3 regions of the Paenibacillus sp. Lou8.1 genome follow, and region 3 is predicted to be linked to each of the others. Evidence: riboswitches for the same ligand, from Rfam matches in the RefSeq annotation. Region 3 holds a riboswitch; each other region holds the start of a gene.

Region 1 (7,906 bases), on a different contig from region 3:
TGATGGATGTACTGGCACGTGTTCCGCAGAACCGTCTGTCGTCCCTGGTTGTTATTACGAAGGGTTCAACGATGGAATTGCTTCAGGCAGATGCTCCGATAGAGCAATATCCAGCAGAAATGGTGCGTGAGCTCAATATTTCCTATATGAAAAAACCTCGTTCCGTTAAGCTGTTGATGAATTCCGTCCTGCTGGAAGGCGTTGACCCGGTGGTACCAGTAATGTCTCTGGTGAAGAATGGGCCCCCTAACCTTAAAGACAAGAAAACGAATATTCAGGTCGATGGACTGGCTGTGTTTCGCAAAGACAGGTTAACAGGAATTATTGATAACCACCTCAGTCGGTTTCTGCTTTTGGGTATGGAGCAAGCCAAGGAGACAGAAATATTTATTCCCCCTCCCAAAGGTAGAGGTTACATATCTGTACACCTCATCGAAAATAAAGTCCAAATTAAGCCCCATATTCAAGGGGATGAGATTCGAATGACCATTCATATGAACTGCAATGGGAATGTGAAGGAAAATGAGACGAGTTTCGATATTTCCAACGAGGAAAATTTGAAGTGGCTGGAGCAGCAGACAGCCGAGGAAATTAAGAGGGAGCTGGGAGAGGCTGTTCAGGTGATTCAGCAAAAGTATCGTTCAGACGTACTTGGTTTGGGCCGGGCTATTATTACGAGTCAACCGGATGAATGGAAACGGATCAAACCCCAATGGGAACAACTGTATCCCAAGGTGAAGGTCACCATAAATCCGGTCGTGCATATTGAGAATATCGGTGCGGTCACCAAACCATTCGGGGTCAAAAAGGAGCAAATCCAATGAATAAAGTATTTCTGTTACCTTTGGTGCTGGTTATGCTCTTCATGTATCTGATGGACCGTAAAAATATTCACAATGCACCAGCCATCAATCGCTGGGTCTCCCGCGTAATGTATGTTATTAGCATTGGTATCTGGATTTACGGAACATCAACGAAGAGCACCGTTTATGTGGCTACATGGCTAACCCGTTTTATTGACATGTGGCTCCCCCCTACGTTGTAAATCGTGTAATGGATGCCTGCGGGCAAAAGGAGGATGTACCTGCATGAAACAGTTCACAACCAGACAAATTGTGCTGCTTGGTGTATTGATGGAGGTCGGTATTACCCTTATACATGCTCCGGCGCAGGCAGCGGATCACGCGAATCAGCATGCTTACTGGACCTGTATAATTGCGGCTATCGTGCTATGCTTGCCGATCTGGGCGATGTTGAAACTTAAACGACGGTTCCCTAATCAGGATCTGATGCAGGCGATGGTGAGCTCTCACCCTGTGCTGGGCCGTGTGCTGCTTGCAATCTACCTTATTTTATTCCTGATCATCTTTGCACGGGATTTGAGGATTATTACGGATCTGGTGGAGGTGGTGCTTTTGCCGCTGACTCCGATTGTGGTCACTTCTCTTATTGTGCTGTTGACTCTAGTATTTATGGCTAAAGGCGGAATAAGCACCATCGTGAATATGACCGAGAATTTTATACCGCTGTTGATTGTGACGCTGTTGACCATGCCGCTTTTTTTTGGGCGTAATATGGATTTTTCAATGCTGAGACCCTACTTACATCCAGAAGTAGAGGGAGTAATCAAGGGGAGTTGGCGCATGCTGGGTTATATGGCCGATATTATGATAGTCCCCTTTGTGATTTCTGGGAAGAGCTATAATGGGCGTAGTGCGTGGTTTGGGCATTTGCTCGGAACCGCTTTTCTGACCATGCTGGTGCTGCTATCCGAGTTGGTTATTGGTGTTCCTATCTTGTCACGGCTGTTTTATCCAGCGTATGAACTGGTGCGTCAATTGCAGCTAACGGACTTTCTGGATCGGTTCGATTTGTTCGTGGCAGTACTGACCGTACCGACCTTTCTTACGAAGATTGGGGTTGATCTGTACGTTACCAGTTTGGCGGTAAAACGGATGTTTGCCCAAGCCTGGGGGAGCCTGATGGTTTGGCCCGTAGGTTTGTTAGGCTATGTCTGTTCGTTTATGCTGTTCTCCAACATTGTGCAAATTTATGAGTTCAGCCGGGAGTGGACCGCGGTGATGATCATTTTTTTTGTTATCATGCCTTTGTTGCTATGGATGTTGCTCCGACCCAAATCTAAAGGGAAAGGCGGAGATGATAGGGCATCTAACGGAGAGCGGGATAGTAGTAGTCAGAAAGAAAGCCAGCATGGAGGCAGAACAGAACACGGCCACTTATAAGATTACTGTATTCATCGGAAAAGTAATTCTTATTTGTCTTTTACCCCTCTGATTGTATACTTGGTAGAAAGAAATACGACATCTACAAGGGAGGCAACAGAATGGCACAACGCATGGCAGGCAAGAGAGTCGCTCTTGCTGGTCCCCGTAAAGCAGAAGAAATGGCGCTGCTAGTTGTGAAGATGGGGGGGGAGCCAGTACAGCGCCCGGCCCAGGGTACCGTTTTTCTGGATGATATCGAGCTGCGCAACGCTGTTGTATCGTGGGTGAAGCACCCTCCGGACTGGTACATCTTCACGACAGGTATGGGGCTGGATGCCCTGTTCGATATGGCAGAGGATATGGGCGTGGCTGAGCAGATTATGGAGTTGCTGCAATCTTCCAACATTGCAGCGCGGGGCTACAAGACGGTCAATGGACTCAAAAAGCGTGGCTTTACGCCAGCAGTACGAGACGAGGACGGAAGTTTGATCGGATTGACAGGAGCTTTCGCCCCATACGATCTGAAGGGAAAAGAAGTATTGTTGCAACTGCATGGCGATCCAGCCCCACGGTTGGTAAAGTGGCTGGACGAGCAGGGGGCAGTAACCCGCCAGGTACTTCCTTATAAGCATATCCCACCTGAGGAAGCAAAATTGCAGGCGTTACTGGAGGATGTTATCCATCGTAATGTTGATGCTGTTACGTTCACGAGTGGTCCGCAAATTCGATTTTTAGCCCAATATGCGAGAGAGCAAAATCGAATCGAGGATTTACTGGAAGCTTTCCGTGAGGATGTGATTGCTGTATCAGTAGGGAAGGTGACTGCACAGTCCATTGTGGAAGAAGGGATTGATCGAGTCGTGTTTCCAACCGAAGAACGCATGGGCGCGATGATGGTGGAGCTGGGCAAATATTTTGAACATAACGATTCGGTACATGGCTGTGGTCTGAAGATCGTGAATGGTCATTGAAATGAGATGGAAATGAGATAGAAATTATAAATATAGTATGCTAAAAATGAACTTATATTTTTGGATAAAGCGTAAAATAAAGATAAGGGCCTACGAGGTCTTTATCTTTTTTTTTGTTGGACATGCATCGACAAAGATTTTTGTTATGGCGAAAATATTTAGCTAATATAATGAATAAGTTTCGATGCATGATACTTAGGACAGGAGCTGAGACGTTAATGAATTCTATTTGTGTATTTGCCGGGTCCAGACCTGGACATTCATCGGTATATGTTGAAGCGGCAGGCAAGCTGGGAGAAGCCATGGCTCGCCATCATATCCGTCTGATCTACGGTGGCTCCAGTAGGGGGCTGATGGGAGAGGTGGCGGATGGAATGCTGGCGGGTGACGGTCAGGTCACTGGCATTATGCCCACCCTGTTATTTGATGCAGAGATCATTCATCGGGGAGTTACCGAATTTATTGAGGTAGCAAGCATGCATGAGCGTAAAGCGGCAATGAGCGAGATGGCCGATGCGTTTATTGCCCTTCCGGGTGGCTTGGGAACCTTTGAAGAGCTGTTCGAGGTATTGTGCTGGGCGCAAATCGGCATTCATCGCAAGCCGATTGGGCTGCTGAATGTGAATGGATATTTTGACCCATTAGTAGAAATGGTGCGTCATAGCGTGCAAGAAGGGTTTACTGGGTCTGAGCATCCAGCGCTACTAAGCATCTCTGCCGACCCGGACGAATTGCTACATATGTTAAAAAATAAAGCAGAGAACTTGAAATAAAGCGTTTTTCGTGCTTGCACAACTGATTGAGGCAAGGTTATGATAAGACCCATAATCAAATAGCGGACAGACAAGGTGCCTTTGCGGTTGAGCAAAGGGTAACAGGGAATCGGGTGCAAATCCCGAGCGGTCCCGCCACTGTAAGGAAGAGGATTTTTTTAAATGGTCACTCGTGAAAAACGGGGAAGACGAAAGAATCTGTTGATGCCAAGCCAGGAGACCTACCTTGATCTGTATGCACCGTTAACCTTCGCGGAGAGGATGGGTGTACGAAATCAGGAAATCAGGCACACGTTGCTTTTTCCATGTTGGTTAGAGGTTTGCGTGGATATGAACGTGCAGCAGCGTTTGAAGCGTAAACAGACAGGTGGAAAACAACGGCAGGCTGGAGGAAGACAAATAGTGTCTTCTTACGCTGTTTGTTCGTCTGATGAGAGATACGTACATAGAAACCCCATCCGGGTAGGATGGGGTTTTTTGAGTTACAGGATGTCCATAAATCATTGAAATAGATAGGATAGCTACCCTGAAAAGGGTGAATAGGAGGAGCACGATGAGCCCATTAGGAAAATTGCTGGTGATTGGATTTGGACCAGGAGATATGGAACATATCACAAAACGGGCGCTGGATGCGCTGGCCGAAAGTGAGGTCATTATCGGCTACAATACCTACGTTGATTTGATCCGTCCGTTGTTGAACGGACAGGAGATTGTACGCACAGGGATGACAGAGGAAGTGAGCCGTGCGCAGGAGGCGGTTCGCCAAGCAGAGATGGGCAAGAAGGTAGCTGTCATTTCCAGTGGAGATGCAGGAGTCTATGGTATGGCAGGGCTGGTGTACGAAGTGCTGATGCAAAAAGGCTGGCGACGCGAGGACGGGGTTGAGGTAGAAGTCGTGCCAGGGATCTCGGCTATTCAGTCCTGTGCTTCACTGTTGGGGGCGCCAGTGATGCATGATGCTTGCACGATCAGTCTGAGTGATCATCTGACCCCCTGGGAAACGATTGTGAAGCGTGTAGAAGCAGCGGCTTCGGCCGATTTTGTGATTGCATTATACAACCCGCGCAGTGGTCGGCGTACCCGCCAGATTGTGGAGACGCAGTCCATTTTGCTGCGTTACCGCGATCCGCAAACTCCAGTTGGGTTGGTGAAAAGTGCTTATCGTGAACGTCAGCAAGTTATTGTAACTACGCTGGAAGATATGCTGAATCATGACATCGGGATGCTGACGACTGTAATCATCGGCAATTCCTCGACAACGGTGTATGACGGCTTGATCGTGACTCCGCGCGGATATCAGCGCAAATACACGCTGGATGCGACCGAGCAAGCGCTCAAGCCACATCAGCGGCTCCGCACGGAAGCGGAGCCGTGGTCGCTGGGCGCACAAGAGGCTGCACCGCAGGCAGGCGCAGCCCCGACTACGCCCGCTGGACCCTCCGCGAGCGGCGCTGCGGTTGCGACGCAGGCACGCCCGCAAGCGATGGCTGCCGTGCAGGCAACGACCGCTGTGCAAACCGGCGCAGCAACCCCGGCATCGCTGGCGGCAGAGGCACTAAGCCGCCTCGCTGTTGGCGGCAAGCTGCCTGGCGCAGCCAACGCTCGCTGGAGCGGGCAAGCGCCTACCGCCGAGAGCACCGCCGGAACGGCAGCGGTGGCCGGAGCGGGGGCCCCGGCCGGGATGGCGACAGGCGGCTTTGGCAAGCCTGCGCTATTTGAGGTGGGCGTTTCCCCGGGGGTGGGAAACAAGAAGTTCACCGCTCGCCAGATGGCGCTGCTCGCCGAGGTAGCGGGTGATGATGGCGAACTGGAATACACGCCAGATCATCAGATTGTGCTGCGCGTGCCGTGTGCAGACCCCGAGGAACTGGTCGGACGGCTGCGGGATGAACGATTCATTGTCATGCCGATTGGCGATGTGTTTAAGGTGAAGGCGTGCGACTTCTGCAATATGGAGAAGGATGACGCTGTGCCTGTGGCTGAGCATCTACAGGTTGTACTTGGCGGATTACAGGCACCCAAGGAAACGAGCATTGCTTTGAACGGATGCGGTATGGCCTGCTATGGAGCGGTGCTGGAGGATATCGGCATCGTCTATCGCAAGGGAGGATACGACCTCTTCCTTGGTGGCAAAAAATTCGGTCGCAATGCTCATGCCGCTCAGCCCGTAGCGGAAGGGATTCCGGGTGATCAAATTACTGACATTGTGGAGAACGTCATCGCTGAATATAAGGAAAAAGGGCATCCGAATGAGCGTTTTCATAAATTTTTTAAACGTGTAGGTGTCGTTGCGGGTTTCCGGCATGAAGATGCACCAGCAACGGTAGAAGTGAATGCGGTTTGTGGTGATTAATGGACTGAAGGCCTGATGAACTGGATACAAGCATATATATAAAATAGGGCGTCATGCAGGCTATCCCTATTAAAGAGGAGGAAAAAACAGCAGTGGATGCAATATTGTTAGTTGGACATGGAAGTCGGGACCCGGAGGGGAACCAGGAACTGCTGGAATTTGCACAGGCAGTGGCAGACCGGGTACCGGATATGTGCGTGGAAACCTGTTTCTTGGAGTTGGCACGTCCCAGCATTGCTGATGGGATGCAAACATGTGTGGAGAAAGGTGCGACGCGTGTCGTTCTCATTCCGATTATCTTGTTCGCAGCGGTACATGCCAAAATTGATATTCCGATGGCTATTGATCGGGCAAAAGCAAAATATCCACAGGTGGAATTTGTATATGGACGCCCGATTGGCGTTCACGAGAAAATCGTCAGCATTCTGCAAAGCCGCTTGAAAGAGGCCCGTCCGGTTGCAGTTCCAGCGGGAATGAATAGCGCTGTAGGGGCATTTGCCGAGGTATCCGACGAAGAAACGGCGGTACTTGTGTTAGGACGCGGAAGTAGCGATCCAGATGCGAACAGTGACTTTTTCAAAATCACCCGTATGCTATGGGAACAGCTTTCTTATACGTGGGTAGAGAGCAGCTTTATCGGTGTGACGCAGCCTTCTTTTCCCGATGGATTGGAGCGTTGTGTACGACTGGGGGCCAAAAAGATTATCGTGCTTCCCTATTTTCTGTTCACGGGTGTGCTGATTAAGCGCATCGGAGAAATGACCCAGGAATTTGCCGAGGCTCACCCTACATTACAAGTGGAAATGGGAGGATATTTTGGTTTTCATCCTCAATTGATTGAACTGGTGCTGGAGCGAGCTAAGGAAGGCTTGTTCGGCAAGGTTACGGCCAATTGTGATAACTGCCAGTTCCGTCTGGAGGCGCAGGAGCACCACCATCATCACCACGATCATGAGCATCATCACCATCATCATGCACATGAGCACGATCATCATGATCACCATACACACAGCCATGATCACACTCATGAGCATGTCCATGCTCACAGCCATGATGACCATGATCACCATCATGAGCATTCACATACGCCATCTGTAGTGAATGGAAGCGGGCAGGTGAAGGGCTCATGATATTCATGCTATGTGGAACGAGCGATGCTCGGGAATTGGCGCTGCAAATCCGTGACAATGGCTTCAACGTATTGACCTCGGTTGTAACCGAAAGCGCGGCAGCCAGCTTGTCCGAAGCAGGGCTGGACGTACGTACAGGCCGAATGACAGCCGATGAAATGAGTGCAATGATTCGGGAGCATGGAATACAGGCGGTTGTTGATGCCAGTCATCCTTTTGCAGAAGAAGCACATGCGAATGCGATGACAGCTGCTCGCGAATCCGGAGTTCCTTATATTCGCTACGAGCGGGCGGGACTGGTGTATGACAATCATCCATTGCTCCACATTGTGTCTTCCTATGAAGAGGCCGCATTAGAAGCGAAGCAACTCAAAGGCTCTGTAATGCTTACAACAGGCAGTAAGACGCTCGGCACGTTCACCAAGCATTTACTCGGAGACCCGGAGATTCGTCT
Region 2 (7,906 bases), on a different contig from region 3:
TCATCTCCAACACTCGATCTGCTATGCGACTCATACCCTGGCGATCATGTGAAATCAACAATATGGTGAGATCAAAGTCTTCTCTCAATTGTTGCAACAATGCCAGAACCTTATCGCGGTTGATAACATCCAACGCCGTAGTAGGCTCATCGGCAATAAAGAGGCTCGGACCGGAGCTTAACATTGCAGCCAGCAGCACCCTTTGACACATGCCTCCGCTTAGTTCAAAAGGATATGACGACAAAATATGCTCAGGATTTGCAAATCCAACCTTGCGGAGCAGAGAGCGCAAATAGGCCTCCCGCACTGGAGTAGCGCCTCCTCTGGCTATCTCCGTGGCACGGCTCAGCAGCTGCCGCATCCGTGGCAGCACGCCCAGCGGGTGGACTTGCTGCGGTGCAGTGTAGGATGCGACAGAATCAGCGTGCTCCGGCTCCATTTGGTCATGCGGCATCCGACGCCGCCCGTGCAGTCTAAGCGTGTCCATCAGCTGGGCGCGGACAGTCCGGATCGGGTTCAACCCGCTCAGCGATTGTTGAATGAGCAGGGCAATATCCTCTCGGCGCAGCCTTTGCCAGCGCCGTTCCTGGAACGGGAGAATGTCTTCCCCGTTATAGTAGATACGCCCTTGCGTAACATTAATACCTGGCTCCAGCATGCCTGCGATTGCCTGTGCGGTCAGGCTCTTGCCGCATCCGCTCGGTCCGGTCAGGGCCACAATCTCCCCTGAATATATGGAAAAGCTCACATCACGCAGCAGTGGTTTGCTCCCGCTTCCGCTTGCTCCTACGCCTGTGCGGCAGATTTCCAAATGTTCCACGTGTAACAACGGTTTTCGCCCTGCCACTTGCTCTATCGTATCCTTGCACCCAAGGGCTGTTTGATCCTCCACTATTTGGCCGCCCCCTTTTCCGAAAAGCGGTCGCCCAAAAGCTGGCAGGCAAGTACGAATAGCATAATCGCCAAGCCCGGGAAAATCATGACATGCGGAGCCACCTGAAAATATGAGGTTGCATCATGCAGCATCACGCCCCACTCTGGCTTGGGCGGCTGTACACCCAGTCCAAGAAAGGACAGCCCAGCGATCATCAGCACCACGCGTCCGATATCCCATACCGCATAAACCAACAACTGTGGCAACGCTTGTGGCAATACATAACGTCCCAGTATACGTACGTGTGAATTGCCGGATAAACGGGCATATCGAACGTAGTCCTCCTGACAGGCTTTTTGAACCAGACTACGGATATACCGGACATAACCCGCCCACCGTACCGCAATAATCGCAAGGGTCATGTTAACAAAACCTGGGCCCAAAATGCCCACAATTGCCACCGTTAAAATAATATCAGGAAAAGACAGTACACCGTCTATTCCACGCATAACCAGCTGATCCACGCGTCCGCGCACATAACCAATGAGCAACCCTATAGGCAGACTGAAGCACAGCGTAGCTACAGTAATTGCACATGCGATTAGCACGCTCATCCGAATCCCGTAAATTAGCCTTGACAGCACATCCCGACCCAGATGATCCGTACCGAAAGGATATTTCCGACTGGGTGGTGCCAGACGGTTCAAAAGATCCACTTGAAGAGGATCATGAGGAGCGACCCATGGAGCCAATAACCCAAGCAGCACGATCAGACCAAACAGTACGCCTCCTGCCAGCAAGCTCCCTTGAAAGGAAAGCCGTATCTTTTTCATTTTCAGCTTCCCCCTTAACGCAAACGCAGCCTCGGATCTATCGCCGTCTGGACCACATCCACCAAACACTGAACTCCTACAATTAAAAATACGGCGAAAATAACATACCCCTGAATCACCGGATAATCTCGCTGTGTAATCGCATCTATAAAATACTTGCCCAACCCCGGCCATGAAAAAATGGTCTCTACGATGACATTACCTGCCAGCATAAATGATAGATTGGTACCTAGCAGTGTAATTATAGGCAGAACCGCATGCTTAAATATCTCAAAAAAGAGGATATGCATACGGGAAAAGCCTCGAGCCTTCGCTGCTTTCACAAAATTCCGGTCACCCAGCTCCAGCATTTGAGCGCGCAGTACACGTGCTTGCACAGCTCCCAAACCTGCACCAAGAGTCAGCGCTGGGAGCACTAAATGTGTCCAATCCTCCCTTCCCATGGATGGGAGCCAGCCCAAGCGAACGGAGAATAGATAGATCAACAGAAACCCAAGCCAAAAAGAGGGGATCGACGATCCCAGCAGGGCGAACAGCCTGCCCAGACGATCCAATGGGCCGCTAATTTTTAGCGAGGCAGCCAGCCCCAACCCCAGCGTAAGCACCGTCATGACGGCAAAGCCCGCAGCAGCTAGCTCCACAGTAGCAGGCAGTCTGTTCCACAGTTCGGCTAGCACGGATTCCTTGGATACATACGAGGTGCCCCAATGCCCTGTGAACACATCCCGCAGCCAGTTCACATATTGAATATGAAGCGGTTCGTTTAAGCCCAGTTCCTGCCGTAGCGTCGTCAACGCCTCCTCAGAGGCAGGAACATTATGCGCGGTGAGCAAAATGGTAGCAGGGTCTCCAGGAGCCAGCCGCATCAATACAAAAGTCAGCGTGGATACAACGAATACAATGATGAGCAGCTGCGCCACACGTTTCAGTATAAAACGAATCATAGGATACGCCGCTCGTTATTCCGCAATATCGGATTGCGCTGTAATGTAGTAATACTCGATCGGATGGGGTGTAAAACCCTCTACCCCTTTTTTCACACCGAACACATTGTCAGGATGCACAATGAACGACTGTGGCAAATTCGTATTGATGATATCCAGCGCTTGTAGTGTCACAGCATTACGCTGCGCTGTATCCTTCGCCAGCTTCAAGCTGTTAAGAATACTCTCCAGCGGTTTGGAACTATAACGGCTTACATTGGCTTCACTTTTCGAAGAATAAAACATGTCCATAAAATATTGTGGCTCTCCTGTATGAGCAGTAAGCATACTGTACATAGCAAAATCCCAATCGTTTTTGGTCAACGCCTCGTCGATATTTTCCACCTTGCGAATCTTGACCTGGATTCCCTCTTTCAGCAATTGGCTTTGGATGACCTCAGCCATAACAGAGAGCTCCGGACGCTGAGGAAAAGTCAGCAGCGTAACCTCGAACGGCTTGCCTTGCTTAGTCCATGTCCCTTGGGCATCCTTCTGCCAGCCATCCTTCGTTAACAGCTGATCCGCCGTTCCGTCCAGCGCTTTACGCTCAACTTTACCGAAGGGAAGAATGCTCGGGAACGGACTGCTTGCTTCCGTACCGAAGCCCCTCATGACGGCGCTCACAATCGATGTGCGTGGAATCAGGCTGTCTACCACCTTACGGTTCGCCGCATCCTTGAATACTGGGGATTCCATATTGTACACGAGCATATGGGTGCGCAAGGAGGGAGCCGACAGCACTTGTAGCTTGTCGTTCTTTTTCAGTACCTCTGCGTTATCAACCGGAATATCCGTCGCTACGTCCACCTCGCCGGATTGCAGCGCCATCAGGCGCGAATTCCCGTCCGTAATGAACTTCATCGTCGCTTCAGCCAATCGTGCCTTCTCGCCCCAATATCCGTCATAACGCTCTACGATCAAGGATTGGTCCTTGTTGAACGCTTTGATTTTAAAGGCGCCTGTCATCGCTGGGTAGCTCTGCTCATCTTTCATCGATGCCACATCCAGTACAATCGTCGATGGATCAGCTAGATTGGACACCAACGCCGCATTCGGCTGGTTTGTCGTGATCTTTAAGGCCAGCGGGCCGCTTACATCAATGGACTTCACATTCAGTAAATCCTTCGCCAGATGGCTTTTCTCGATAGAGCGTAGCAAAGATGCTTTTACACTTGCTGCATCCATACTCTTTCCATTATGAAAAGTGACTTTATCCTGCAAGCTGAACGTCCAAACTGTAGGACTATCCTGCTTCCACTCCTTTGCCAGCCAAGCCACAGGCTCCAGCTTTTCATTCAAACGTACCAGTGTCTCACCTGCACCGGATCGCATCACATCCCAGCTATTATCTCCGTGCGGGTCAACACCTGACGGTTTCCATGTATACGCCATTACCAGCTTTTTACCTGTCGCTGTTTGTTGTGCTGACGCGTTCTCATCTTTGCCGGAGCTATTCGACGTCTTATTGCTAGTACATCCCGAAAGAGCCATAACTGCCAGTAACAGCATCACCCCTGTACATATCAACCATGAGCGCCTGCTACGATTGCTAATCATTCGATGAATCCCCCTCTATCTTGTAAAATCATATAAACCTAACGCAAAACGCGAAAAAAGCATTCCGGACCACTTGATCAGCAGTCAGAAATGCTTTCATTATAAAATGTCAAAACACACCTCGAAGCCAACTCCAAAAACATAGAAGGGATCAGATCGGTTTCAGACATTCCGTATGCAGCACGCCTAACCACCTCCCCAGCATCCCGTGGGTCTGACAGTGATGTCAAAACAGGCAGGTCTCCTGACTCCAAGCGTATCTTTCAGGCCTTCCCGGTTCTTCACAGTTCCAGTGGCTGTTCTGAAAGCTCCAGCAGTATCCTGCTGATGCCTGTATACAGTGGCGGGCCCGTGTCGGAATCAACCGAACTTCCCTTTTAAGTGAACACGCTCAACAACTATCCACATGGTCTCAACAAAACCCCGTACATAGAGTCGTCCGGCTCACACCTGTTTTCTTCCTTTATTTCTTTCCATTACGATCTTATTTTGTTGTCACAGGCTTGTCAATAAATGCTGCACAATAATTTAAATTTGAACAATATGGCGAGAATGAAGGTAATGGCTATTCATTGCGTGCACGAAATGAACGTGCTAAAATTAGGTATAGAGATAACCTTCGTGTCCGTATACTAAAAAGAGTCTTCGCCGCGCCAACGGCAAAGACTCTTAGGACTTGAAAGGCTGTGGATCACCACCACGGCGCGCTAAATACTTAGCTAAACCCACCGTTAGGCGCCTAACCTAATTACGCGGTGGGTTTTCGCTTGTTCCGAAATTTCCGACGCAGCCAGCGATAAAGTTTACGAATACTAAACACCAGGCTTAGTAACGTAACCATCCAACGCAACACATCGTAGCACGATACAAGTGTGACCATCGGCTTCACCCCCTTTCGGGAAGCTGCACCGTGGTCCGAAAACATCCACCACTATTCAAAATCCATAATTTAGATTATACCATGCCCCTTCCTACCACTCTAGCAAATTCTTCTAGTAGATTATCAAGCTCCTAGTATTCATTTGGGGAACCACGCGGAACACGCAAAGCACCTGAGACTTATACATACGGAGCACATAATAATGAAATTGTCATCACCGGAACTTCGAGCGGTGAGGTTCAAGGCACAGGAAGAGGGACAAACTTTACGGACTCTACAGGTGAAAATTCCAATTCACTACAAAGAGGCGATTGCGCAACAAAAGGAGCTATTGATAATCCGAAGTTTAATACTAAAATCTCTGTAAGAAACACTGACAATGATGTCGCTTATACTTTTTATAAAGCCGATAATGGAAGCCTGCCAGATGCTGTTATTGATATTTGGAAAACAGGTGTACAGGATTTAGGCTTAACATGGAGTTCGTCTCTCTCATTTTCGGGAAGATATTTTTATACGTTCTAATATCTTCATGCTGGAACAAGGATGGGGCCTACACCCTATCCTTTTCCGTATTTTATTAATCGATTTATTAAATTCTTCATCTTAGAAAGGATGTTTCCTTTTGAAAACAAGCAGCTTTCGCTTCATTATAGTTTTCTTGCTCGTTCCAACTCTATTGTCTGCCTGCTCACCATCTTCTTCTCCATCAACGCAGTCAATCCCATCAAAAGAAGTTCAATCAAGCAAAAAAACAATTCCTTCAGAACAAGGCCAATACCTATCTATGACTTATACAGAATATATGAATGGGAAAAATACAGATAAAGGTATGGTTATGCGGGTCATGACGTATGACTTAAGCAGTAAAAAAATGACCAAACTGGCCGATGTTCCTTATACCTCTCAATACCCACTTTCCGTGGTGTCCTTACCTGATCACAAAATTTATTACTCTGCCGATGTGGATGATAAGGGAGACCAACTATTTTCGTACGACTTAAATTCAAAAAAAACTGAACAATTATCCGATAATTTATTTGCCATTAATCGTATAGTGCCAACTACTCCAGAAGGTCCACTTGTTCTAGCTGCGGTCAAAAAAGGAGAACGTACACTTAAAACGATTTTCTACAATAAATCGACTCATACAATGCAGTTCTTACATGATGAAAATCAGGATATGAATACTTGGTCTGTATCTTACAACTCTAGCAAAAGCGCAACGTACATTTCCCAATTTTCCGAAAATGGACGAGATAAACAAAGAGACATCGCAACCAAGAAACAGTCCACTATGCTCCCTCCGGACTACAAGGTTACAGAAATCAACAACGCCACTAAACAAGAGCGGTCTGTCATTACACTAAAGAACGAACAAATCTTATCATTGTCCAGCAGTAATGATCAGTTGCTCCTAGTCACTGCCCGTTTCATTAATCACAGCAACCCCGAGTATAGCCTTGTCGATATTGTGACTGGAAAACGCACCAAATTAGAGCTACCCATTTCATCCCGCAGCTTTATCTATATGTCCCCAGACGGCAAGGGTATCTACTATTTAGGCAGCGCCTCTCAGAAAAATCAGGAGGAAGGACGCGGCGTGTACTATTATGACTTTACTTCGAAAATTCAAACCCCGATCTTTATACAGGAAGAGGGTTTCATCAATAACTTCATGCTGCTTAATAAATAACCAGTTCTGGATAACTCCATGCCAAAAAGCCGGAAAAGAGGCATACGTCCTCTCTCCGGCTATCTTTATTTATTCCTAATCATCAAACCTTCTGTGGAACCTCCTGAACCGTCACGCTTTTGACCGATTCCCCTTGTTTTCTCGTCAAAACAATGTTCAAGACAATCGCTGTAATCGAGCCCGAAACGATACCATTTTGCAGCAGCATTTTAGCAAAGCTCGGCAGCTGGTCGAACATTTGTGGCAGAACGGCAGAGCCTAGGCCCACGGCAATACTGCATGCTGCGATCAGCAGATTGCTTTCCTTCCGCAGATCCACTTCTGACAAAATAGACATGCCTGATGCAGCAACCGAGCCAAACATGACGATCATCGCCCCGCCCAGCACAGCGTTAGGAATCACTGTCGTTAAGGCAGCCAGCTTAGGCAGCAAACCGAGAACAACCATGATACCGCCCGCAGCAAAAATAACGTTCCGCGATTTGACGCGTGTGAGTGAGATCAGGCCAACATTTTGCGAGAAAGCTGTATAAGGAAACGCATTAAAAATACCCCCAAGCATAATCGCGAGTCCTTCGGAACGCAGACCATTGACGATCTGCTTCTGTTCCACCTTCTGATCAATCGCTTTGCCTACTGCCAGATAAACGCCTGTAGACTCAACCATACTGACAATATTGACGATAATCATCGTACAAACTGCCATCATGCTAAACTCTGGCTTACCAAAATAAAACGGCTGCGCGACACTCACCCATGAGGCCTCCGCCACGGGAGCAAAATGCACCATTCCCATCGCATAAGCAACCACTGTGCCCGCGAACAGACCAATAAGCACGGAAATCGAGCGCAAAAAGCCTTTTGCCAACCGATTCACAAGCAGAATAACCAGTAGTGTAACTAACGCCAGCAGCAAATTACGTGGCTGTCCAAAATCCGAGCTGCCCTGGCCCCCTGCTACATTGTTCATCGCCACCGGAATAAGAGATAGACCGATAATCGTAACGACCGAACCCGTAACAACCGTCGGGAAAAAGCGTAACAGCTTGCCATACAACGGTGCTGCTAACACCACAAATATAC
Region 3 (7,906 bases):
GTAGCAGCTCCGGTAACGCCTGCGCTTCCTCCAGCGTCTGCCAGTCGTATCCGGCAGACTCGCGCTGGACCCGATGAAGGGCGATGCGCTCCTTCATCTCCATGTCATAGGCTTGCGCCGTTGCAATGTAGCAGGCGCGCGAAGCGCGCGACATGCATAATCGCTCGGCAAAGCCGCTTTTCCCGCTGCGTGCCCCGCCGGTCACGAGCGCTTTCATCGCTGCGCGGCTCCCTGACCGTCCGATACGCCTGCATCGGCAAAGGTCGCCATTCCGCGCATGATGCGGCACGCCGCATCAATCAGGTGCAAGCTAAGCGCACCGCCTGTGCCCTCCCCGAGCCGCATGTCCAAATAAAGCATGGGCTCCAGCTTGAGCTCGCGGAGCACCGCCGCGTGCCCGCGCTCGTCCGAGGCGTGCGATGCGAGCATGTACGCAGCGCTAGCAGGCGCAAGCGCACGCGCTGCAAGGGCGGCTGCGCCTGAAATAAAGCCGTCCAACACGACTGGACAGCGATGTGCGGCTGCGCCGAGGATGACTCCTGCCAAGGCGGCAATCTCCAGACCGCCGACCTTAGTGAGCACGTCGAGCGCATCATTTGCATCTGGCTGGTTCACCTCCAATGCGCGGCAGACAACCGATATTTTACGGGTAAGCCCAGCCATATCTACACCCGTCCCCCGGCCTACGATAACTTCCGGCTCTAGCCCGGTAAGAGCACATACGACCGCAGCGCTGGCTGTCGTATTCCCGATGCCCAGCTCTCCGGTAACGAATAGCCGTGTGCCACCTTTGACCGCTTCTGCTACGGCTTCAGCTCCGGCCAAAACCGCCTGTTCCGCTTCCGTACGCAGCATTGCTGGCCCTTTAGCTATATTCGAAGTACCCAGGCGTACCTTACGATCCAACAGATTCTCGTGAGTGACATCCGCATTCACGCCAACATCCACCACCTTGACATCTGCGCCCGCATGGCGTGCCAGCACATTAATTGCCGCGCCACCTGACAGCATGTTATACAGCATTTGCTGTGTAACCTCAGCCGGAAAGGCACTGACTCCCTCTTCACACACCCCGTGATCCGCAGCCATGACCATAACCGTTTTACGATCAAATTCAGGCTTGTCCACTCCTGTAATTCCTGCTAGCTTGATGGCCACACTTTCCAACTTTCCAAGACTTCCCGGTGGCTTTGTTAATTGGTCCAAATGGGCTGAAGCTGCCGAGGCCGCCACCCCATCCGGCTGGGCAATGCTATCGATCAGCTGACGCAGCTTGTTGTTCATACCTTCCACTCCCTGCTCTTTTTAAGTGTGTTTCATCATTTATTTAATCTGCTGTATCCGAAGCACTTCTGCGCAGCAAGAGCTGCGGCACACCGCTATCAGGATGCGGAAGCATCACAGGCTCAACACCGTATACTCGTCGAATCCGATCCTCGGTTAATAACTTCGATGAAGCTCCCAATCCTTCAACCATTCCATCCTTGAGTACAAGCAAATCTTCGCAAAATTGGGCTGTCAAGTTAAGATCATGCAAGACCGCAATGATCGTCATACCCGTTTCTTGGCGCCAATCTGCCAGCAGTTCCATAAATTCAAGCTGATAGCGCAAGTCCAGATAGGTCGTAGGCTCGTCCAGCAGCAATATTCGTGGCTCCTGCACCATTACTTTTGCCAAAGCTACACGCTGTCGCTGTCCCCCACTCAAGCGGTCCAATGCTCTGTCCGCCAACGTGGTAAGACCCAATCGCTCCAGCACGCGATCCGTGATCGCCTCCACATCAACACCCTTTTCCCTGCCTAACCAGTCCTGATGAGGAAAACGTCCCATTTCTACGACTTCCCTGACAGTGTATCCCACTGGAGGAAGCCCTTCCTGTTGGAGTACGGCTATGAGTCGGGAAAGCTCTTTTCTGCTGTAGCTACCGACCTTTTTGCCATAGATATGAACGTTTCCCGAAGTTGGCTGATCTACACCCGAAAGCAGATGCAGCAAGGTCGATTTTCCACTGCCGTTCGGACCAATAATCCCCCACCAAGTTCCTTCGTCGACGCTCCAGCTTATATTCTTTAACGCATGGAATTCTCCATAGGCACGTGTCAGACCCGCTACCTCTAATGCCCGATCACGCACTTTCTGTGATTCACTTTGTTCTGTCACAGCAGTTCCCCCCTGCGCAGCTTCTTGTTCCGATACAGGAGATATGCGAAGAACGGTGCCCCAACAAAGGCCGTCATCACGCCCAGAGGAATTTCCGTGGGGGATAACAACGTGCGAGCCGCCGTATCCGCCCAAGCCATAAAAATGGCTCCACCGAGCGCAGATAATGGAACAATCATCCGGTAATCAGGACCTGTCACCAGACGAATGATATGCGGTACAACAAGTCCCACAAAGCCAATCACTCCACATACCGAGACAGCGGCAGCTGTCAGCAGCGTGGAAATGATCAGGACAGATAGCTTCGTCGCATCTACATGAACTCCCATGTGAGCCGCCTGACGTTCACCCAAAGCCAAAATATTCAGCACACGTGCCCGGTTCCATAGAAATACCAGTCCTATGACCACATAAGGTAAAAGGATTCCTGTATATGACCAACCGCGCAGACTAAGACTTCCCATCGTCCAGTACAATATTTCATTGACCGTCTCCTTCGACATGGCTGTCAGAAAGGAAACAACTGCTCCTAGAAAGGATTGCATCACCACACCCGACAAAATGAGACTTTGTGTCGGAATTTTTCCACCTTCCCGTGCCAACGTTAGCACCATCCACAGCGTCAGCATTCCGGTCGTAAATGCCACTAGCGGCAGCGTCCATATGCCAACAAATGAAAATTGAAGGCCCCAATAGATCAGTACTGCCGCTCCTACCGAAGCCCCCGAGGATACCCCCAGTGTATACGGATCAGCCAAAGGATTACGCAGCACACCCTGAAATCCGGCTCCCGCCAGCGCCAGCGCTGCTCCTACCAACATTCCCAGTAACACTCGTGGCAATCTGACCTTCAAAATAATCTGCTCTGAGGATGTATTCCAATCCGGTGTAAACGTATCGCCTAACCACGGAAGGTGGTTAACCAGAATGCCCGTGATCTGGCTGACCGGAAGCTTGGCCGAGCCGATGCCAAGACAGAGCAGCAGCGTCAGCAACAGCAGGACAAGACCTGTCCCTCCAAAGCCGATCAGTTTACGGTTCATTTGAAAATTTCAGGATACACGCCCTTGGCCACTTCCTTGAGACCTTCCGTTACGCGTGGACCCGGACGACTGATCAAATTATCATCCACGGCAAACACCCGGTTATGGCGAACAGCCGATATTTGATCCCATCCACTGCGAGCTTTAATGATTTCGCCGAGCGTCTGGCCAGTTTTGTCGTCCTTGACACTTTTGCTGTACAAAATCACGTCAGGGTTCGCAGCAATAATATTTTCTTCACTAATTTGGTACCACCCCTTCTGCGTGGCACCTACATTTTCGCCGCCCGCCAACGTAATCAGCTCGTCCATAAACTCGCCTTTACCAACTGTCCAGCCTGGTGAAAACTCGACGTATACCCGCAGCTTCTGCCCTTTACCGATATTTTTAACTCCTTCTTTCACTTCCGCTACATCTGCCCTCATCTTGTCAGTCACCGCTCTCGCATCTTTCTGATGATCGGTGATTTTTCCATACAATTCGATGTTAGCTATGACATCTTCAACTGTCTTCGGTTCCGTTTTAAAAATCATAATTCCCATGTCGCGCAGCTTGGTCGTAGCCTGTTCACTAAGTGATATCCCTGCAAAAACGACTTCCGGGTTAGCAGCAATGATCGCCTCTTCGTTCGGTTTCATAATACCGCCCACTTTAGGCTTTTTCGTAGCTGCTGCCGGGTAATCAGAGTAGTCGGAGACGCCAACTATTTCCTTATCCAGCCCGATGGCGAACAGCGCCTCGGTTTCTGCCGGGGAGACGGAAACGATTTTATCCGGCGCTTTTTTGAATGTAAATTCCTGTCCTGTTGCATCCTTAACTGTGAGTGGGTAAACTGTTTTGCCCGGAGGCTCTTGTGCGGTTACGGTCTTTCCTGGCTGCTGTGCAGAAGTCTGATTCTCTTTATTTTCAGCATTTTTTCCATTAGAGCCACATGCACTCAGCACAACTGCCAAAATCAGAACCAATAGACCTGTTGTCCAAACCTTTATTTTTTTTCCTGCCATGATTTGCACCCCTTCATAAAAAAATCGTTAAGAGCGTTACTTGAGCATCATCAGATATCTTCTAAATCCAGCCTTCTTTTCCTATCAAAAAAACCCCGCATCCTCATATTAGGACACAGGGGTCACGTTAGCGCAGATTGTGCGCAGGCGGCAGCTTCTTTCCGCACGGACAGTCACTGCGAACACGTCATCCTTTCCTCGAAGGATTATGGTGACAGGCGGACGGGCAGGTATCCTGACTTATGGTAAGATGCATGTCCTGAAATTCCTTCATATGCTTAGTAGCACATAAAGCAGGACTAACCGGCATGTTTCCATTTACAGTGGCGGGACCGCGCCGGACTTACACCGACTTCCCTTTTAACAGCGCAGGCAAGGGAAACCATAGTTTCATCACACTGCGCCGACCTCGTCTGCTGGATATTTGATGTAGTGGTAGTCAAGCCGTTCTTTTACTTGATGATTATAGGTTAAAATGAGGCGGCTTACAACCCAAACAGCCTCTTTACCCGCTGGTGTCTAACCTAATGAGGGAGCATTTCCGCTATGTAATTGTGCGGTCCTGCCAGCCTCAATTGAATCCTAAATGCTTCTCCCGGCTTCGGATTCAGACTCCAAAAATCATGGCCCGGTATCAGCATGCAAGCTAACTGACGAATTACGCCACCATGCGTAACGACCAAAACAGAGGGCGGCGCAGCAGTCAAATCCATGGGTTGAACTTCCATAGCAACACGCCATTCATACAGAGAGTCAAGAAATTTCCGCAAACGATTCACAAAATCTGTCCAAGACTCTCCTCCAGGAGGGGTTATCCGTTGCGGCTCATCAATCCAAGCGCGATACAACGACACATCCTTGAGCATGTCATACGTTTTTCCATCCCACTCGCCAAAATGAAGCTCTCGCAGACGTGGTTCCATCATAGGAGACATAGTAGATAGGGAACCTCCAGACGTCAATTCTGACTCCGGCACAATGATCTGCAAGGTCTGGCGACATCGCATTAAATCGCTGCAATAGATTCGAGCAAAGGACTGCCCCTGCAATTCTTCTTGCAAAGGCTTTAATTCCTGTTCTGCTCCTGGTAGCAAACCTAAGTCGGAGTGTCCCATATATCGACGTTCCTTATTCCATAAGGTTGTGCCGTGACGAACTAACACGAGTTCCATGTCCCAATGCAGATCTTCTTTAGCATCATATGGCACCTTATCCTCCTGTGAGTTCGGACTTTGTACGTATTCTACCGTCCTTTTTGCTGCTATATCTTGCTTCAAGATCATGTCACTTCCTGCTCGATCATTATTCAGTGTGTCACGCCTCACCCTCACCGCACCCATCCCAAGGCAAAACAACCTGCGGCTCCTAACAAACACAATCCTACGAACATACTGGACACGGCGAACATCAGCTGGATTGTATGCCGTATATCTTTCGACTCTAGCGGTCGTATCCAATCGCCCATGTATGCACGAAAAGAGCGTACGCCATGATACACATTATAGCCTCCAAGACGAATCCCCAGTGCTCCAGCAACAGCTGATTCCGGGAAGCCACTGTTCGGGCTTGGGTGCAGACGAGCGTCTCGCTTGACTGTGCGCCAGCTTCTAGCAGCATCTCGCTTGTACATCCACGCCGCTACGACAAGCATTGCCGCTGTCAGGCGTGCCGGAATGTAGTTAGCCACATCATCTAGACGTGCTGAAGCCCAGCCTAAATGCAGATACTTTTCATTTTTATAGCCAACCATGGAATCGAGCGTATTCACAGCACGATAAGCCAGCGCCAAGGGTGCTCCTCCGATCAGGGCATAAAAAAGCGGGGAAATAATCGCGTCCACGATATTTTCAGCGACCGTTTCAACCGTACCACGTACAATCTCAGGCTCATCAAGCTGTTGCGTATCCCGCCCGACAATCATGCCCAGCTCCCGCCGTGCCGCTGCCAGATCATCCGCCTGCAACGCTCGGTATACGGCCATTCCTGCATCCTTTAGTCCTTTGGAAGCAATCGTGGTCGCAATCAGCACCATTTCTGCGCCGACAGACAACCACGGATGAATCCAGGCAAGCAAGTGCAACAGCGCCCAGGCGAGCGCAAAGGAGCCTCCCGCCACAATGAGCGGAAGCAGTATACCCGCACGTTTCAGCCCCCGATCACTGCGGACCTGGCGACGAATCGCTTTTTCCAATGCTGAAATGGCATGTCCCATCCCGATGACTGGATGCGGCAACCACCTCGGATCACCGATCAGCCTGTCCAAAAGGTAGGCTGCCAGGATAATCAAGCTAACTGTCACGCCGCTGCTCCTCCTCCAGCACTTCACCCAATACAGACAGCAGCCTGTCGTTGGCTTCTGCATCCTTGACCGCAATGCGAAAATGGCTCGTCGTCAGTCCCGGATACATAGCACAGCTACGTATAAGAATTCCGCGTTGTCCAAGCGCCTGCTGAATAGCCGATGCGCTCCACGTACCCGGCGCCCTTGCCAGCACGTAATTGGCTTCACCGGGAACGACACCGCAGCCCCATTCCGCCAAGGCGGTCAACAGGCGGTTGCGCTCCGCAGCAATCAGCTCCTGTGTTTGGCGCTCATATGCTTGCCCACTTCTCAAACACGCCTCCCCAGCCAGCAACGCCAATCCATTCACACTCCAGGTCACCTGTTTGGCCGTCATTCGCCGGATATAGTCCGGATGAGCAATCGCATAGCCCAATCGCAAGCCAGGAATGGCATAAAATTTGGTCATTGACCGGATCAAAATCACATGAGGATAGCGATCCAGCACAGGCAGCAGTGAGATTCGCCGTTCCAGCGGAATAAAATCAATGAATGCTTCATCCACCACCAGCACGGTACCCGTTGTGCCAGCCGCCTCTGCCAGCTCGCACAGCTCCTGCTCACTATATTGTACGCCATTTGGATTATTCGGCTGTCCGAGGAACAAAACATCTACCTGCTCCATGAGATGAAGGATGTCCTCCACGTCCGCCTTCCATTGAAGCGAGGCCTTCCCATACACCCGGTTGACCTCGGCTCCGAATTTGCCAGCCAGCTCGGCATATTCCGAAAAACACGGCTCCACTGTACCCACACGCTTAGGAGCTAGTCCCAATAGTAGGAGCGCCATGCTTTCAGCCGCTCCGTTTCCGATACTTAGCGACTCCGGTGGAACATGCAGTCGCCGTGCGAGCATATTTTTAAAATTCCGATGCCCAGGGTCTGGATAGCGAATCACAGTGTCAAATGAGTGTTGCAGCGCCTCAAGCACCTCTGGCGGTGGACCAAGCGGATTAATATTTGCACTAAAATCTACAAAATCCGCAGCAGCTCCGCCAAAAGTCGCGGCAGCTGTCTCCCTGTCTCCGCCATGACCGTAAACCTCTATCATTGCCTCTCATCCTTTCCGCCCGTTTCCAATCATTTAGCTCCATTATGAGGCTGCTTTTTGCGTCCCGTCAATGCAAATGAGCTTTTGTACATGGCTCACTTGGGTTACAATAGAAGGAGGCACACATAAATTACACAGTTTATATACGGAGGAATGGACATGCTGTTCATCGACAACCAGGGGATACACGATCCAGCCATTAATCTTGCTATTGAGGAATACGCGCTCAAGCATTTACCGCTGGACGACAGCTATTTGCTGTTTTACATTAATCAGCCTTCTATTATTATAGGCAAGCATCAAAAC

What was found. A riboswitch is a leader RNA that binds a small molecule or an ion and turns the genes downstream of it on or off. The one in region 3 is predicted to bind cobalamin.
Region 1: linked by a shared signal. The riboswitch ahead of cobJ (precorrin-3B C(17)-methyltransferase) and the one ahead of NLX78_RS20880 (ABC transporter substrate-binding protein) in region 3 are both predicted to bind cobalamin.
Region 2: linked by a shared signal. The riboswitch ahead of NLX78_RS05730 (ABC transporter substrate-binding protein) and the one ahead of NLX78_RS20880 (ABC transporter substrate-binding protein) in region 3 are both predicted to bind cobalamin.

Annotation. Positions count from the first base shown of each region.
Region 1 covers NZ_JANAVN010000007.1:255,525-263,430, reverse strand. The annotation lists gene NLX78_RS12525 (Ger(x)C family spore germination protein) at 1-824, shown strand, start outside; gene NLX78_RS12520 (hypothetical protein) at 821-1,045, shown strand; gene NLX78_RS12515 (GerAB/ArcD/ProY family transporter) at 1,089-2,243, shown strand; gene NLX78_RS12510 (uroporphyrinogen-III synthase) at 2,345-3,196, shown strand; gene NLX78_RS12505 (LOG family protein) at 3,415-3,969, shown strand; cobalamin riboswitch at 4,027-4,212, shown strand; gene cobJ (precorrin-3B C(17)-methyltransferase) at 4,523-6,322, shown strand; gene NLX78_RS12495 (sirohydrochlorin chelatase) at 6,415-7,452, shown strand; gene cobK (precorrin-6A reductase) at 7,449-7,906, shown strand, end outside.
Region 2 covers NZ_JANAVN010000003.1:185,737-193,642, reverse strand. The annotation lists gene NLX78_RS05745 (ATP-binding cassette domain-containing protein) at 1-892, opposite strand, end outside; gene NLX78_RS05740 (ABC transporter permease) at 892-1,707, opposite strand; gene nikB (nickel ABC transporter permease) at 1,722-2,651, opposite strand; gene NLX78_RS05730 (ABC transporter substrate-binding protein) at 2,667-4,247, opposite strand; cobalamin riboswitch at 4,465-4,668, opposite strand; gene NLX78_RS05725 (hypothetical protein) at 5,753-6,823, shown strand; gene NLX78_RS05720 (nucleobase:cation symporter-2 family protein) at 6,906-7,906, opposite strand, start outside.
Region 3 covers NZ_JANAVN010000015.1:157,912-165,817, forward strand. The annotation lists gene cobU (bifunctional adenosylcobinamide kinase/adenosylcobinamide-phosphate guanylyltransferase) at 1-217, opposite strand, end outside; gene cobT (nicotinate-nucleotide--dimethylbenzimidazole phosphoribosyltransferase) at 214-1,284, opposite strand; gene NLX78_RS20870 (ABC transporter ATP-binding protein) at 1,328-2,161, opposite strand; gene NLX78_RS20875 (FecCD family ABC transporter permease) at 2,158-3,204, opposite strand; gene NLX78_RS20880 (ABC transporter substrate-binding protein) at 3,201-4,208, opposite strand; cobalamin riboswitch at 4,417-4,610, opposite strand; gene NLX78_RS20885 (histidine phosphatase family protein) at 4,733-5,491, opposite strand; gene cbiB (adenosylcobinamide-phosphate synthase CbiB) at 5,536-6,507, opposite strand; gene cobD (threonine-phosphate decarboxylase CobD) at 6,497-7,600, opposite strand; gene lplA (lipoate--protein ligase) at 7,760-7,906, shown strand, end outside.